DNA from 3 places in the Microbacterium sp. NPDC055502 genome. Region 3 is predicted to be linked to each of the others. Evidence: predicted binding sites of a transcription regulator. Region 3 holds the regulator's gene; each other region holds the start of a gene.
The links. Region 3 encodes LexA, which represses DNA repair genes until DNA is damaged. Its sites were predicted from a motif close to TCGAACANNTGTTCGA; they were not measured.
Positions count from the first base shown of each region.

Region 1 (4,278 bases), on a different contig from region 3:
CTGCTGACGTGCGCCGCGCTGGGCGTGGCCGGCGGGCTGCTGCTCGCTCCCGCGAACTGGGTGTCGACGATCCTGTTCCCGGGGCTGCCGTTCGTGAGCGTCGCTCTCGCCGGCCTGTGGCTGCTGCCGTCGGTGATCGCCCTGCGCCTGCTGCGCGCGCCGCTCGTGGGTCTGCTGGTCGGGTTGCTGGCCGGGCTCGTGATCGTGCCGTTCTCCGGGTACGGCTTCGGCAGTGTGGCGACGAACCTGTGGTGGGCGGCCTTCACCGAGCTGCCGTTCCTGTTCGTGATGTGGCGCTACTGGGGCACGTGGCTGCACTACGTCGGGGCCGTGGTGGTGGGGGTCGTGTATCCCCTGCTCGCGTGGGCGTCGTTCGACCTGGGCGGTTTCACCCTTCCGGTGCAGCTGCTCTTCTTCGCGATCACACTCGCGAGCTGTGTCGCCGCCACCGCCCTCGGCATCCTGATCGCTGATCGCCTGCGCGCCGCCGGAGTCGGCCGCAGCCGCTGACCCCGGCTCGACGCGACTCGAGCCCACCCCCACCACCCGTCCACCCGTCAGGCGGCGATGTCGAAGCGGGCCCGCCCACCGAGCCGAGGTGCGCGTGCGGGGTCGATGTACTGCGGAGGCACGAACCACACCCTCGCCATCCCGCCGCCGCTACCACCGCCATCACTGCCGCGTTCTCCGCTGTCGATGTGGATGTCCCACCCGTTGTCGTGGATGCGATGGTGACACGTCTCGCACAGCAGCACCCCGTTGGACAGATCCGTCGGCCCGCGGTCGCGCGACCACCACCGGATGTGATGCGCCTTCGTCATCTCCGGCGGCAACCCGCACATCGCACACCCCCCGTCCCGCTCCACCAGCGCCAGCCGCTGCGCCCGGGTGAACAACCGCTTCTCCCGCCCCCAGTCCAACACCTCACTGCCCCCGCCGAGCACACACGGGATCACCCCGCCGCCCGCCGCCATCCGCCGCACCGCCCCGACGCTCACCGGCTGATCGATCCCGTCCACCTGCGCCGACCCCGACCCGGCCTCCAGATCCCCCAGGCCCACCCGCACCACCACCGTCGCCCCGGCCAGCGGCAACCGCGCCGCACACCCGAGCACGTGCCCCGCGAACGCCGCCAACGCATCCGCCTGGATCATCGGCACCGTACGACGGTCCGCATCCGGCGCCCCCGCATCCGGCGCCTCGTGACGCGCCGCGAACGCTGCCGACACGAACCCCCGGATCGCCGCCACCACCGGCGCCGCCGTCTCCGCATCCAGCACCGCGTTCAGATGCACCATCCCGTCACGCTCGAACAGCGTCAACGACCGACGCGAGCGCTGCTCCTCCGCCCGCGGCTCCACCCCATCCGGATCGACCCACGCCTCCGCCCGCACCACCAACCGCCGCACCTCATCCACCGACAACCCCGCCGCCTGCTCCACCAGCACCCGCTCGGCCTCCGCCACCCGAGCAGCACCCACGGCCACGCGGCACCGGTCGAGCATCGCGACGATCAGCGCGGCCGCCGGCGCACCGAGCGCACCCGCGGCCAACGCCTCCCGCACGGACGGGTACTTCGCCGGCAGTCGCTGCCCCAGGAGGTCGGCGCGCGGGGCCGTGGCCTCGCCCACCGCCACCAGTCGCGCCGCCTCTCCCGTCGAGACTCCGGTCGTCCTGGCGATCAGCCTCGCCGGGTTCCGATAGCCCTGCTGCTTCGCCAGGCTGCGGGCACCGAGCTCAGGCCGCGACTCCCGCGCGATGCCCGCTCCCACCGACACGTGCACCGCGTCGAGACGTCTCCGCAGCACGCCGATCGCGTCGTTCACCGCGATCAACTGCTCGCGGTTCAGGTCGGTCGGATCGCCCGCGCCACCCCACGCGGCGTCGAGGCGGGACATCGCCTCGTGCAAACCGGAGAGTGTGGACATGCCCCGATTCTACCGTCGACGGGTGCGAGTTTCGTATCTTTGTTCGAATCGAGAACCGGGATATCGGGGGCGTGAGGGCCACCGACGACCTGCATGGCCCGCATGGTGGTGCCCGACGGAACGAGCTCGGTCAGCACGATGCCGAGCGCCCGAGCACCCGGGGGAGCCTCCGACGTACGGGTCGGAGCGCCGTGCGGACGGAGCCCGCGGACGGGAGGCGACAGGACACGAGCCGCCCGCGTCGATCCCCCTGTCGAACGGGGGCGGCTCCCCGCTACCCTGACGACACATGCCCTTCGAGCGAGAGTGAGTCTGCCGTGGCGGTCGCAGTGAACGTGGACAATTTCACCCGGGTCGAGACGGATACGATGATCGACCGGATACTGCCTCTGGTCGGCGGGATCGGGATCTTCCATCACGACCGGGAACTCGCCCCGCTCGACCAGCAGCCGGTGATCCGGCAGAACCGGGACACCCTCTACTCGGTTGCCGTCGTCGATCTCAGCGGCGGAGATGCCGTCCTCACCGTGCCGGAGGTCGGCGATCGCTACATCTCCGTAATGGTGATCAACCAGGACCACTACATCAACCACGTCTACCACCGCCCCGGCACCTACACGCTGACGACGAGCGAGTTCGAGACGGACTACGTCATCGTCGCCGCACGGATCCTGTTCAATCCCGCCGACACCGCCGACCTCGACGCCGTGCACGACCTGCAGGACGCGCTCACCATCACGACAGCCGGCGATCGCACCTTCACGCATCCCGACTACGACCCCGCAAGCTACACACAGGTCCGTGAGGCGCTGCTCACTCTGGGGAGGGCGATCGGCGGCCTGGGCGGAAGCTTCGGCCGCAAAGCGGAGGTGGATCCCATCCATCACCTCATCGCCACCGCGTCCGCCTGGGGCGGACTCCCCGACGCCGAAGCCTCCTACCTCAACATCACGCCGAACCTTCCGCAGGGTCGCTACACGATGACCTTCACCACGGTCCCCGCCGATGCGTTCTGGTCCGTGAGCGTCTACAACGCCGACGGCTACTTCGAGCCGGACGCGACCGGCAGGACCAACATCAACTCCGTCTTCGCCGAGACCGACGCGGACGGGTCGACCACCATCCATCTCGGCGACTTCCCGAGCGACACCCCCAACCAGATCCCCCTCCCCGACGGCTGGAACCTCCTCATCCGCCTCTATCGGCCACGCCTCGCCGAACTCGCGACCTGGGAGGCACCCGCGATCCGCGCCGCCTGACGGACGGACCACCGCGTCCTCGGGCTACTTCACACTCCCCTGGGTGAGCCCGCCGACGAGCCACTTCTGCAGGAACAGCGCGAGCAGGTAGATCGGGATGAGGCCGGCGAGGCTGGCTGCGGCCATCTGCCCGAACATCACCTCGCGGCCGCCCTGCATGAGCGCGATGCCGACCGGGAGGGTCTGCGAGTCGATGCTCTGCGTGAGCAGCAGCGGGATGAGGAAGTCGTTGTACGCGAGGATGAACACGATGATCGACACGGCCACGATGCCGGGCGCGGTGAGCGGGAGGATGACCGCCCAGAGGGTGCGCAGCGGTCCGCAGCCGTCGATCTGCGCGGCCTCGTCGACCTCGAACGGGATCGCGCGGAAGAACCCGTCCAGCAGCCACACGGCGACCGGGGTGAGCAGCAGGCCCTCCACGATGCCGAGCCCGATCACGGAGTCCATCAGCCCGGCGGTGCGCACCAGCACGAACAGCGGGATGATGGCGACGATCGGCGGGGCGACGTAGGCGGAGACGATCAGCCCGAGGGTCTGCTTCCCGCCCGCGCGGAGCCGCGCCATGGCGTAGTTGGCGGGGATCGAGACGACGAGCGACACCAGCACCGCCACGAGCGCGGCACCGAGGGAGTTGCGCAGGTAGGTGAGGATGGGCCAGTTCTCGAACGCGCCGACCCAGTTCTCGAACGCGAGACGCGAGGGCAAGATGCGGGTGGACAGGATGTCGTCCGGGCTCTTGAACGACATGCCCACCATGTACAGCACGGGCAGCAGGGCGAGCACGATCGCGACGAGGATCACGACCCACTTCACGACGGTGACGAGCACGGACGGGCGACCGGGGCGCGAGATGCTCGAGGTGCGGCTGCGGCGACGACGGCGGCGCGCGTCCGGCACGACCAGCGTGACGGTCGCGCTGTCGGAGGCGTGGTCGGAGGTGCGGAGTGTGAGCGACATGTCAGCTCTCCCTGTGCAGGCGCTGCCGGACGGCGTTGAGCGGCAGGATGACGATGGTGACCAGCACCAGGAACGCGATGGTCTGCGCGGCGGCAGCCCCCACGTCGAAGGTCTGCAACCCGGTGCGGTAG
Region 1 covers NZ_JBSHKJ010000001.1:1,547,756-1,552,033, reverse strand. Annotated here, with positions in the region: gene ACWH95_RS07655 (ECF transporter S component) at 1-510, shown strand, start outside; gene ACWH95_RS07650 (DUF222 domain-containing protein) at 558-1,928, opposite strand; gene ACWH95_RS07645 (DUF1254 domain-containing protein) at 2,297-3,187, shown strand; gene ACWH95_RS07640 (carbohydrate ABC transporter permease) at 3,212-4,147, opposite strand; gene ACWH95_RS07635 (carbohydrate ABC transporter permease) at 4,149-4,278, opposite strand, start outside.
Region 1: a site for LexA is predicted at 1,960-1,975, ahead of ACWH95_RS07650 (DUF222 domain-containing protein). Genes of this name have one in related genera too.

Region 2 (4,278 bases), 100 kb from region 3:
AGGACTCCGAGGTGAGAGAGCAGAAGGGGTCTTCTGGTCACCACGGCCAGCCCGGTGCGACGGGTGCGACGGGGGAGCGCCCGCCCGGGGGCGGATGCGACGAGTCAGCGAGTGTCGGGGCTGGCGGTGCGACCGGCAGCCCCCGACCTGTCTGATTCGGGGCTCGACATGCTTCCACTCTAGGGGGAGGCGCACCGCAGACTCCTGCCGCGCTCGCCGCACCCACCGCGCTCGCCGCACCTGCCGCGCTCGCCGCACTCGCTGCATCCACCGCTCGCCGCACCCGCCGGCATCATCAATGCGCTCGCAGCATCGCGACTCAGAACGGTGCCGCCTCCGCGAACACCACCGATGGCCGAGGCGGCGGACGGTCGAGGTAGCTCCGTCCGGCCGGACTCGTCCACTCCAGAAGGCCGCCCGGCCGCTGCCGCACCTGCCACGGGGAGTGGTGCTTGAGGGTGTGGTGTCTGCGGCAGAGGGTCGCCAGGTTCCGGTGCTCGGTCGTCCCGCCGCGGGCCGCATCGTGGGTGTGGTCGAGGTCGCTCTTCCGCGCCGCGAGGCCGCATCCGGGGAAACGGCAGCGCTGGTCGCGCGCTCGCAGGTGCCGGCGGAGCTCCTCGCTCGGCCGGTAGCGGTCGACCGCGAGCGTCGCGCCGCTGATCGGATGCGTGAGCACCCGATCCCACCCCGCGGCGCCGCCGGTCAGATGTCGGGCGGTCTCCGCATCGATCGGCGTCTGACCGTCGAGCTCAGCCGGAGCACCCGCCGCCGTGGGGTGATCGTCACGAAGAAGGGTCAGCACGGGCACCGTCACCTCCACGCGCGCCCGCAGCTCGCCCAGCAGACCGTCCGCCGTGTCGTGGCCGGCCGGGGTGCCAGTCAGCACCAGATCGGAGAGCAGGTCGGCTCGCAGCTGGTCGACCGTGCGGGTGTCGGGTGTGGCAGGGGAGGGCTCGGTCGCGCCCCGCTCCGCGCGCGCGTTCTCCTGCTGTACGGCGTGAGCCATCTGCGACAGCCGGTCGAACATGCCGTGGACGAGTGCCGCCGGTCCGTGCATGCCCAGGTCGGCCATCCCGTCGCCTGCGTCTTTCACCCAGACCCGCCGCTGCTCGCGGGCGTCGCGGTGCCGTTCGGTGACCGTGCGCTCCTGGAAGCGTTCGGCGAGGCGTCGCACGAGCGGCCGCAGCCGGTTGGGCGAGGTGGTCTGCGCGAGGGCTACGGCGTCGTCGGCGAAGGCCGACCGCTCGGAAGCGTCGTGGAGATGCGCACCCGCGTCGAGGATCGCGCGCGCGTGCGCCGCGCTGATCAGCCCGCGGCCCTGCGCCTCCCACACCGCGGGGAAGCGCTCGACCAGCCAGGACGCCTCGGACATGCGCCGTTCGACCGCGCGATCGCTCGCGCGCTGGGCCGCGCCGATCTCGGCGGCGACCGTGCGGATCGCCAGGTCGCCGTGGTCGGGGTGGCGCCCCTGCCGGGCGATGTCGACCGCGAGGCGCCCGGCCAGGGCCAGCAAGCCGTCGCGGGCGGCCTGCATGCTGCTCAGCGTCTGCTCCGCCGCGACCAGGCCCGCGACCAGCTCGGCGAGCATCGCCCGCTGGGAGTCGGTGGCGTCGAGCAGCGCGGTCATGACCTCACTCCATCACTGACCACCGACATTCGAACAAAGGATCGAACGAGTATGGACGAAAGTCAGGTCACGGAAAGGTAACGGTCGTGGTTTACTGACGCGATGCTTCTCAACGTCGTCGAAGCCGGTTCGGGCGAGCACACGGTCGTGCTCCTCCACGGCATGATGGGCTCCGCCGAGAGCTGGCACCGCGTCGTGCCCGCGCTGACGGAGCGCGGTTTCCGCGTACTCGCGCTCGATCTCCCCGGTCACGGACTCTCGCCGCGCGATCCGCAGCTCACGATCGAGAGCGCGGCCGACGCGGTCGTCGAGACCCTGGTGCGCCTCCTCGAGCCCCCGTCCGCCACCCCCGGCCCGCCCCTGATCGCCGCGATGGGACACTCCTTCGGTGCCACGGTCCTCGCCGCGGCCGCCCCGCGACTCGAACCGGCGCTCGCCGTCTACGTCGACGCGGCGCTGACCCTGCAGGGCGGTCAGGATCGCGCGGCGCTGGTGTCGCAGTACGAACACGACCGGCGTGCACGCCTGTCGCCGACCGAGCTGCGCCGCGCGCGTCCGTTCTATTCGGTCGCCGATGCCGAGGCGGAGGCCCGCGCGGCCGAGCGGTTCGATGCCGCGACGGCCGCGTCCGTGTCGTGCGGCTCCGATGGGCACTGGAGCGCCGCACCGGGCTCGATCGTGGTCCGCGCCGACCCCAGCGCGTGGGTCACCGACGAGGATGCGCGCCGGTTCGAGCACGAGGGCGTCCGCGTGCGGAGCATCCCCGGCGCGGCGCACACCGTCTGGTACAGCCACTTCGACGTGTTCACGGCGGCGCTGCCGGAGCTCTTCGGCTCCCGCTGACGACAGGGCGGGCGGCCCGCGATCCGCGACTACCCTGGAGAGGACATGGCACATCTTCTCGGGGCCGAAGCCCTGCACCTCGAATACCCGACCCGCGTCGTCTTCGACTCCGTCACCCTCGGCATCGAGGAGGGGGACCGCATCGGGATCGTCGGCCGCAACGGCGACGGCAAGTCCAGCCTCCTCGGCATGCTCGCCGGCACCAAGGAGCCGGACTCCGGCCGGGTGACCGTGCGCGGCGGCACCCGCATCGGTGTGCTGACCCAGGCGGATACGCTCCCGGACGACCTCACGATCGGCGCGGCCGTGGTCGGCGACGTGCCGGAGCACGAGTGGGCGGGCGACGCCCGGGTGCGCGATGTGATCGACGGGCTGCTGCGAGAGCTCCCGTGGGACGCGCGGATCGGATCGCTCAGCGGCGGCCAGCGGCGGCGTGTGTCGCTCGCCAAGCTCCTGACCGGCGACTGGGACGTGATCGCGCTCGACGAGCCCACCAACCACCTCGACGTCGAGGCCATCACCTGGCTCGCCGGTCACCTGAAGAAGCGCTGGTCCCCGAACGCCGGGGCGCTGCTGGTCGTCACGCACGACCGCTGGTTCCTCGACGAGATCTGCACCGAGACGTGGGAGGTGCACGACCGCATCGTCGAGCCGTTCGAGGGCGGCTACGCGGCGTACATCCTGCAGCGGGTCGAGCGTGACCGCATGGCCGCGGCGACCGAGGCGAAGCGGCAGAACCTCGCCCGCAAGGAGCTCGCGTGGCTGCGCCGTGGCGCCCCCGCGCGCACCAGCAAGCCGAAGTTCCGCATCGACGCGGCCAACGAGCTGATCGCGGACGTGCCGGAGATCCGCGACAAGGTGTCGCTGCAGTCGCTCGCGGTGTCGCGGCTCGGGAAGGACGTGGTCGACCTGCTCGACGTCGGCGTGACCTACCCGACCGAGGACGGCGGCGTGAAGACGGTGCTGAAGGACGTGGAGTGGCGCATCGCACCGGGGGAGCGCACCGGCATCCTCGGGGTGAACGGGGCGGGGAAGTCCACGCTGCTCGGGCTGATCTCCGGTGCCGTCGAGCCGACAGAGGGCCGGGTCAAGCGCGGCAAGACCGTGCAGGTGCGCACCCTCACGCAGCGCCTCGACGAGCTCACGCCGCACTGGAACGACCCGGTGCGCGTGGTGATCTCCGGGTTGCGCACCTCCTACACGCTCGGCGCCGGGTCGAAGGCGCAAGACCTCACGCCCGGTCAGCTGCTGGAGCGGCTCGGCTTCTCCTCGGCGCAGCTGTCGACACCGGTCAAAGACCTCTCGGGCGGCCAGCAGCGCCGGTTGCAGCTGCTGCTCGTGCTGCTCGACCAGCCCAACGTGCTGATCCTCGACGAGCCGACCAACGACATGGACACCGACATGCTCGCCGCGATCGAGGACCTCCTCGACTCCTGGTCGGGCACGCTCCTGGTCGTCAGCCACGACCGGTACTTCCTGGAGCGCGTGACCGACCAGCAGTACGCGATCCTCCCGGGGCCCGACGGCGCCGGACGGCTGCGCCACCTCCCCGGCGGCGTGGACGAGTACCTGCGGCTGCGCGAGCGGGTGGAGGCCGAGGGGCCGAAGCCCTCCGCGAGTGCCGCTGCGGCGGCACCGACCGGCCTCGACGGTGCCGCGCTCCGCACGGCGCAGAAGGAGGTCGCGGCGCTCGAACGACGCATCCAGAAGCTCACCGCGCAGGTCGACGCGGCCAAGCACGCACTCGCCGACCACGACCAGTCCGACTACGCCGGACTGGGGGAGCGGATGAAGGAGATCTCGGCGCA
Region 2 covers NZ_JBSHKJ010000003.1:94,421-98,698, forward strand. Annotated here, with positions in the region: gene ACWH95_RS16750 (DUF222 domain-containing protein) at 320-1,627, opposite strand; gene ACWH95_RS16755 (alpha/beta fold hydrolase) at 1,730-2,470, shown strand; gene ACWH95_RS16760 (ABC-F family ATP-binding cassette domain-containing protein) at 2,516-4,278, shown strand, end outside.
Region 2: a site for LexA is predicted at 1,657-1,672, ahead of ACWH95_RS16750 (DUF222 domain-containing protein). Genes of this name have one in related genera too.

Region 3 (4,278 bases):
CCACGTCGGGGTCGGCGGCGCGCACCTGTTCCGCGGCTTCCTCCGGGGTGATCGAGTAGTCGGGGTGCCGGGTGCCGGCGACCCATGACGCACCCGTGCCCTGCGCGATCAGCGGATACATCGAGTAGGTCGGAGCGAAGCCGAACGCCGTCCGCCCCGGTCCGCCGAACGCCTGCAGGATGTGCTGCAGCACCTCGTTCGAGCCGTTGCCCGCCCAGATCTGCTCGGCCGTGAGCCCGTGACCGAGGTAGTCCGCGAACGCCTCCCGCAGCGTGGTGAACTCCCGGTCGGGATAGCGGTTGACGTCGCGGATCGCCACGGCGATGTCGTCGAGGATGTCGCTGGCGACCTCGTCAGGAACGGGATGCGTGTTCTCGTTGACGTTGAGGGCGATCGGGAGCGGTGCCTGCGGTGCGCCGTACGGAGTGAGTCCGCGCAGATCGTCGCGCAGCGGGAGATCGTTGAGGGAGAGGGTCACCCTATCCATGTTAAGAGGACGAGGCGGCACCGACGGCCATGCGTCACTCCGCGTACTGCGCCGGGATCGCGAGCTCCTGACCGATCTGGATCTCTCCGCCGCGGAGCAGGTTCATGCGGCTGATGTCGCCGATCACGTCGCGCGGGTCGGCCTCGGGAGCGATCGAGCCGGCGATCGACCAGAGGGTGTCACCGGGCATGACCGTGATGGTCTCGACGGCGGCCACGGGCTTGTCGGCACCGGAGGCGATGGCGCTGCCGCCGCTGATCGCCGCGAAGGCGATGCCGACGGCGAGCGGGACGGACGCGACCGCGAGCAGCACACCGCGACCGCGAGCCGTGAGCCGGAGCCGCGTGGCCGGACGGGCCGTGGCGGAGATCGCGGTCGCGGTGCTGAGGCTGATGGTGCTCATGTCTGCTCCTTCACTGTCCCGGCGCCGCGAGGGCCCGGGGAGGTTGGCGTAGCGTTCGCATCCGCGACTCGGCCGGGAGCCGTGAATGCGAAGCTACGTTCCGAAGATATCTTCGAGTTCGAACATCTGTCAAGCTGTCTTCGAAACCCTGTCCACGAATCGTCCGACACGCTCGAACAGATCTTCCAGATCGGCGCGATTCTCGGATACGGTTTCGACAAGGACACCCCACCACGGGCCACCGACATTCGAAGAGCGACGTCGGATCTCACGCACTGAAGGAGCATCATGAGCGAGACCACAGCCCCGGAGTCGGAGGCGCCGCGGACCCGCCGTCGCAAGAGCCTCAGCCCCAAGCAGATGGCGATCCTGGAGGTCATCCAGGCCGCCATCGCCCAGAACGGCTACCCGCCGAGCATGCGCGAGATCGGCGACGCCGTGGGGCTCAAGTCGCTCTCCAGCGTCACGCACCAGCTCGGCCAGCTGGAGCTGAGCGGCTACCTGCGTCGAGACCCGGGCAAGACGCGGGCCATGGAGGTGCTGATCGACCTGCCCGGCACCGGCTCCGGCGCCGAGAACCCGGCCGATGTCACGACTCCCGTCGGCGACGCCGCGCTCGTGCCCCTCGTCGGCCGCATCGCCGCCGGCGTGCCCATCACCGCGGACCAGCAGGTCGAGGAGATCTTCCCGCTCCCCCGGCAGCTCGTCGGCAAGGGCGACCTGTTCATGCTCAAGGTCTCCGGCGAGTCGATGATCGACGCCGCCATCTGCGACGGCGACTGGGTCGTCGTCCGCTCGCAGCACGACGCCGAGAACGGCGAGATCGTCGCGGCGATGCTCGATGGCGAGGCCACCGTCAAGGTGCTCCGTCGCCGCGATGGACACACGTGGCTGCTGCCGCGGAACACCGCCTTCGAGCCCATCCTCGGCGACGAGGCCGTGGTGCTCGGCAAGGTCGTCGCGGTGCTGCGAGCCGTCTGACCCGGACACGACGAAGGCCCTCCCCGATCGCTCGGAGAGGGCCTTCGTCACGTGATCAGACCGAGGCGCCCACCTCGGCGCGCACGCGGCGCGTGGCCTCGACGATGTTCCGCAGCGACGCGGTGGTCTCCTCGTAGCCGCGGGTCTTGAGGCCGCAGTCCGGGTTGACCCAGAGCTGCCGCGTGGGGATCTCCTCCACGGCGCGACGCAGCAGGGACTCCACCTCCTCCACCGCGGGAACCCGCGGGGAGTGGATGTCGTAGACGCCGGGGCCGATGCCGTGGTCGAACCCGGCCTCGGCGATGTCCGCGACGACCTCCATCCGGCTGCGGGCGGCCTCGATGGACGTGACGTCGGCGTCCAGCGCGCGGATCGCGTCGATCACGACACCGAACTCCGAGTAGCAGAGGTGCGTGTGCACCTGCGTGCCCGGTGCTGCCCCACCGGTCGCCAGACGGAACGACGCCACCGACCAGTCCAGGTAGGACGGCTGATCGGCCTTCTTCAGCGGCAGCAGCTCGCGCAGGGCCGGCTCGTCGACCTGGATCACGGCGATGCCCGCCGCCTCGAGGTCGGCGATCTCCTCGCGCAGCGCCAGGGCGACCTGGTTCGCGGTCTCCCCCAGCGGCTGGTCGTCGCGCACGAACGACCACGCGAGGATCGTCACCGGCCCCGTGAGCATGCCCTTGAGGTGCTTCGCGGTGAGCGACTGCGCGTATCCGGACCAGTCGACCGTGATCGGTGCCGGCCGGGAGACGTCGCCCCACAGGATCGACGGGCGTGTGGCGCGGGAGCCGTACGACTGCACCCACCCGTGCTCCGTGACCGCGAAGCCGTCGAGGTTCTCGGCGAAGTACTGCACCATGTCGTTGCGCTCCGGCTCCCCGTGCACCAGCACGTCGAGTCCGAGGTCCTCCTGCAGCGACACGACCGCGGCGATCTCCCGGCGCAGGAAGTCGTCGTAGTCGTCGCGGGGGATCTCACCGCGCGTGAACCGTGCCCGTGCGCGACGGATGTCGGCGGTCTGCGGGAACGACCCGATCGTCGTCAGGGGCAGGACCGGGAGGCCGAGGGCCTCCTGCGCACTCTCCCGCTCCTCGTAGGACACCCGCGAGAAGTCGGCGTCGACGAGCGTCCGCTCGCGCACCGCGCCGTCGCGCACGCCCGGCGCGTCCAGCCGGTCGCGCAGGGCCGCCGAGGCCTCGTCGAGCTCGGCGGCGATCGCCTCGGGACCCTGCGACAGCCCGCGGGCCAGCACGCCGACCTGCTGCACCTTCTGATCGGCGAACGCCAGCCACGACACCAGGCGGGGGTCGAGCGAGGTCTCGTCGGCGACGTCGTGCGGCACGTGCAGCAGCGAGGTCGAGGTGGAGGCCGACACGGCCGCGGCCCCCAGGTCGCGCAGACGCTCGAGCGTGGCGAACGCCGCGGCCAGGTCGCCCCGCCAGATGTTGTGCCCGTCGATCACGCCGCCGACGAGCGTCTTGTCCGCGAGACCCTCCGCCGCGGACGGCACAGCGCCACGGACCAGGTCGACCGCGATCGCCTCGACGGGCGCGGCCGCGAGGACCGGGAACACGGCGTCGAGCGCCGCGTACGGGGCGGCGACGAGGATCGACGGACGGTCCTCCGCTCCCCCGAGCACGGCGAGTGCGCGTTCGGCCGCGGTCGCCAGGGCGGCGGTGTCGGCGGGGAGCGACTCGCTCACGAGCGCCGGCTCGTCGAGCTGCACCCAGGTCGCTCCCGCGGCCCGGAGGCGGGCGAGCAGCTCCCGGTACACGGGGAGCACGTCGTCCAGGCGCGACAGCGGATCGAAGCCCTCGGGGGCGTCGTCCGAGGCCTTCGCGAGCGCCAGCAGGGTGACCGGGCCGACCACGACCGGGCGCGTGGTGAAGCCTGCGGCAGCGGCCTCTGCGACCTCGCGCACGAGCCGGTCGCTGGACAGCGAGAACACCGTCTCCGGACCGATCTCCGGCACGAGGTAGTGGTAGTTCGAGTCGAACCACTTCGTCATCTCCAGCGGCGCGCGCTCCCCCTCGCCCCGCGCGATCGTGAAGTACGCCGGGAGGCCGACCGTGCCGTCGGCGGCGCGCAGGTGCTCGAAGCGCGAGGGGATCCCGCCCACGGTCACCGCGGCGTCGAGCACCTGGTCGTAGAACGAGAAGGACTCCGGGATCGCGGAGTCGTCCCGGCCGAGGCCGAGCGCGGCGAGCCGCTCTCGGGTGGCGGCGCGCAGCTCGGCGGCCGTGCGCTCCAGCTCCTGCTCGTCGATGCGGCCCGCCCAGAACGCCTCGACGGCCTTCTTGAGCTCGCGGCGACGGCCGATGCGGGGGTAGCCGAGGATGGTTCCCTCGGGGAATGCGGTCATGGTGTTTCCTTTCGGCGGGGGTCTAACGGCGCAGAGCCG
Region 3 covers NZ_JBSHKJ010000003.1:198,442-202,719, reverse strand. Annotated here, with positions in the region: gene ACWH95_RS17280 (histidinol-phosphate transaminase) at 1-487, opposite strand, end outside; gene ACWH95_RS17275 (LysM peptidoglycan-binding domain-containing protein) at 522-890, opposite strand; gene lexA (transcriptional repressor LexA) at 1,179-1,871, shown strand; gene metE (5-methyltetrahydropteroyltriglutamate--homocysteine S-methyltransferase) at 1,927-4,239, opposite strand; gene ACWH95_RS17260 (methylenetetrahydrofolate reductase) at 4,262-4,278, opposite strand, start outside.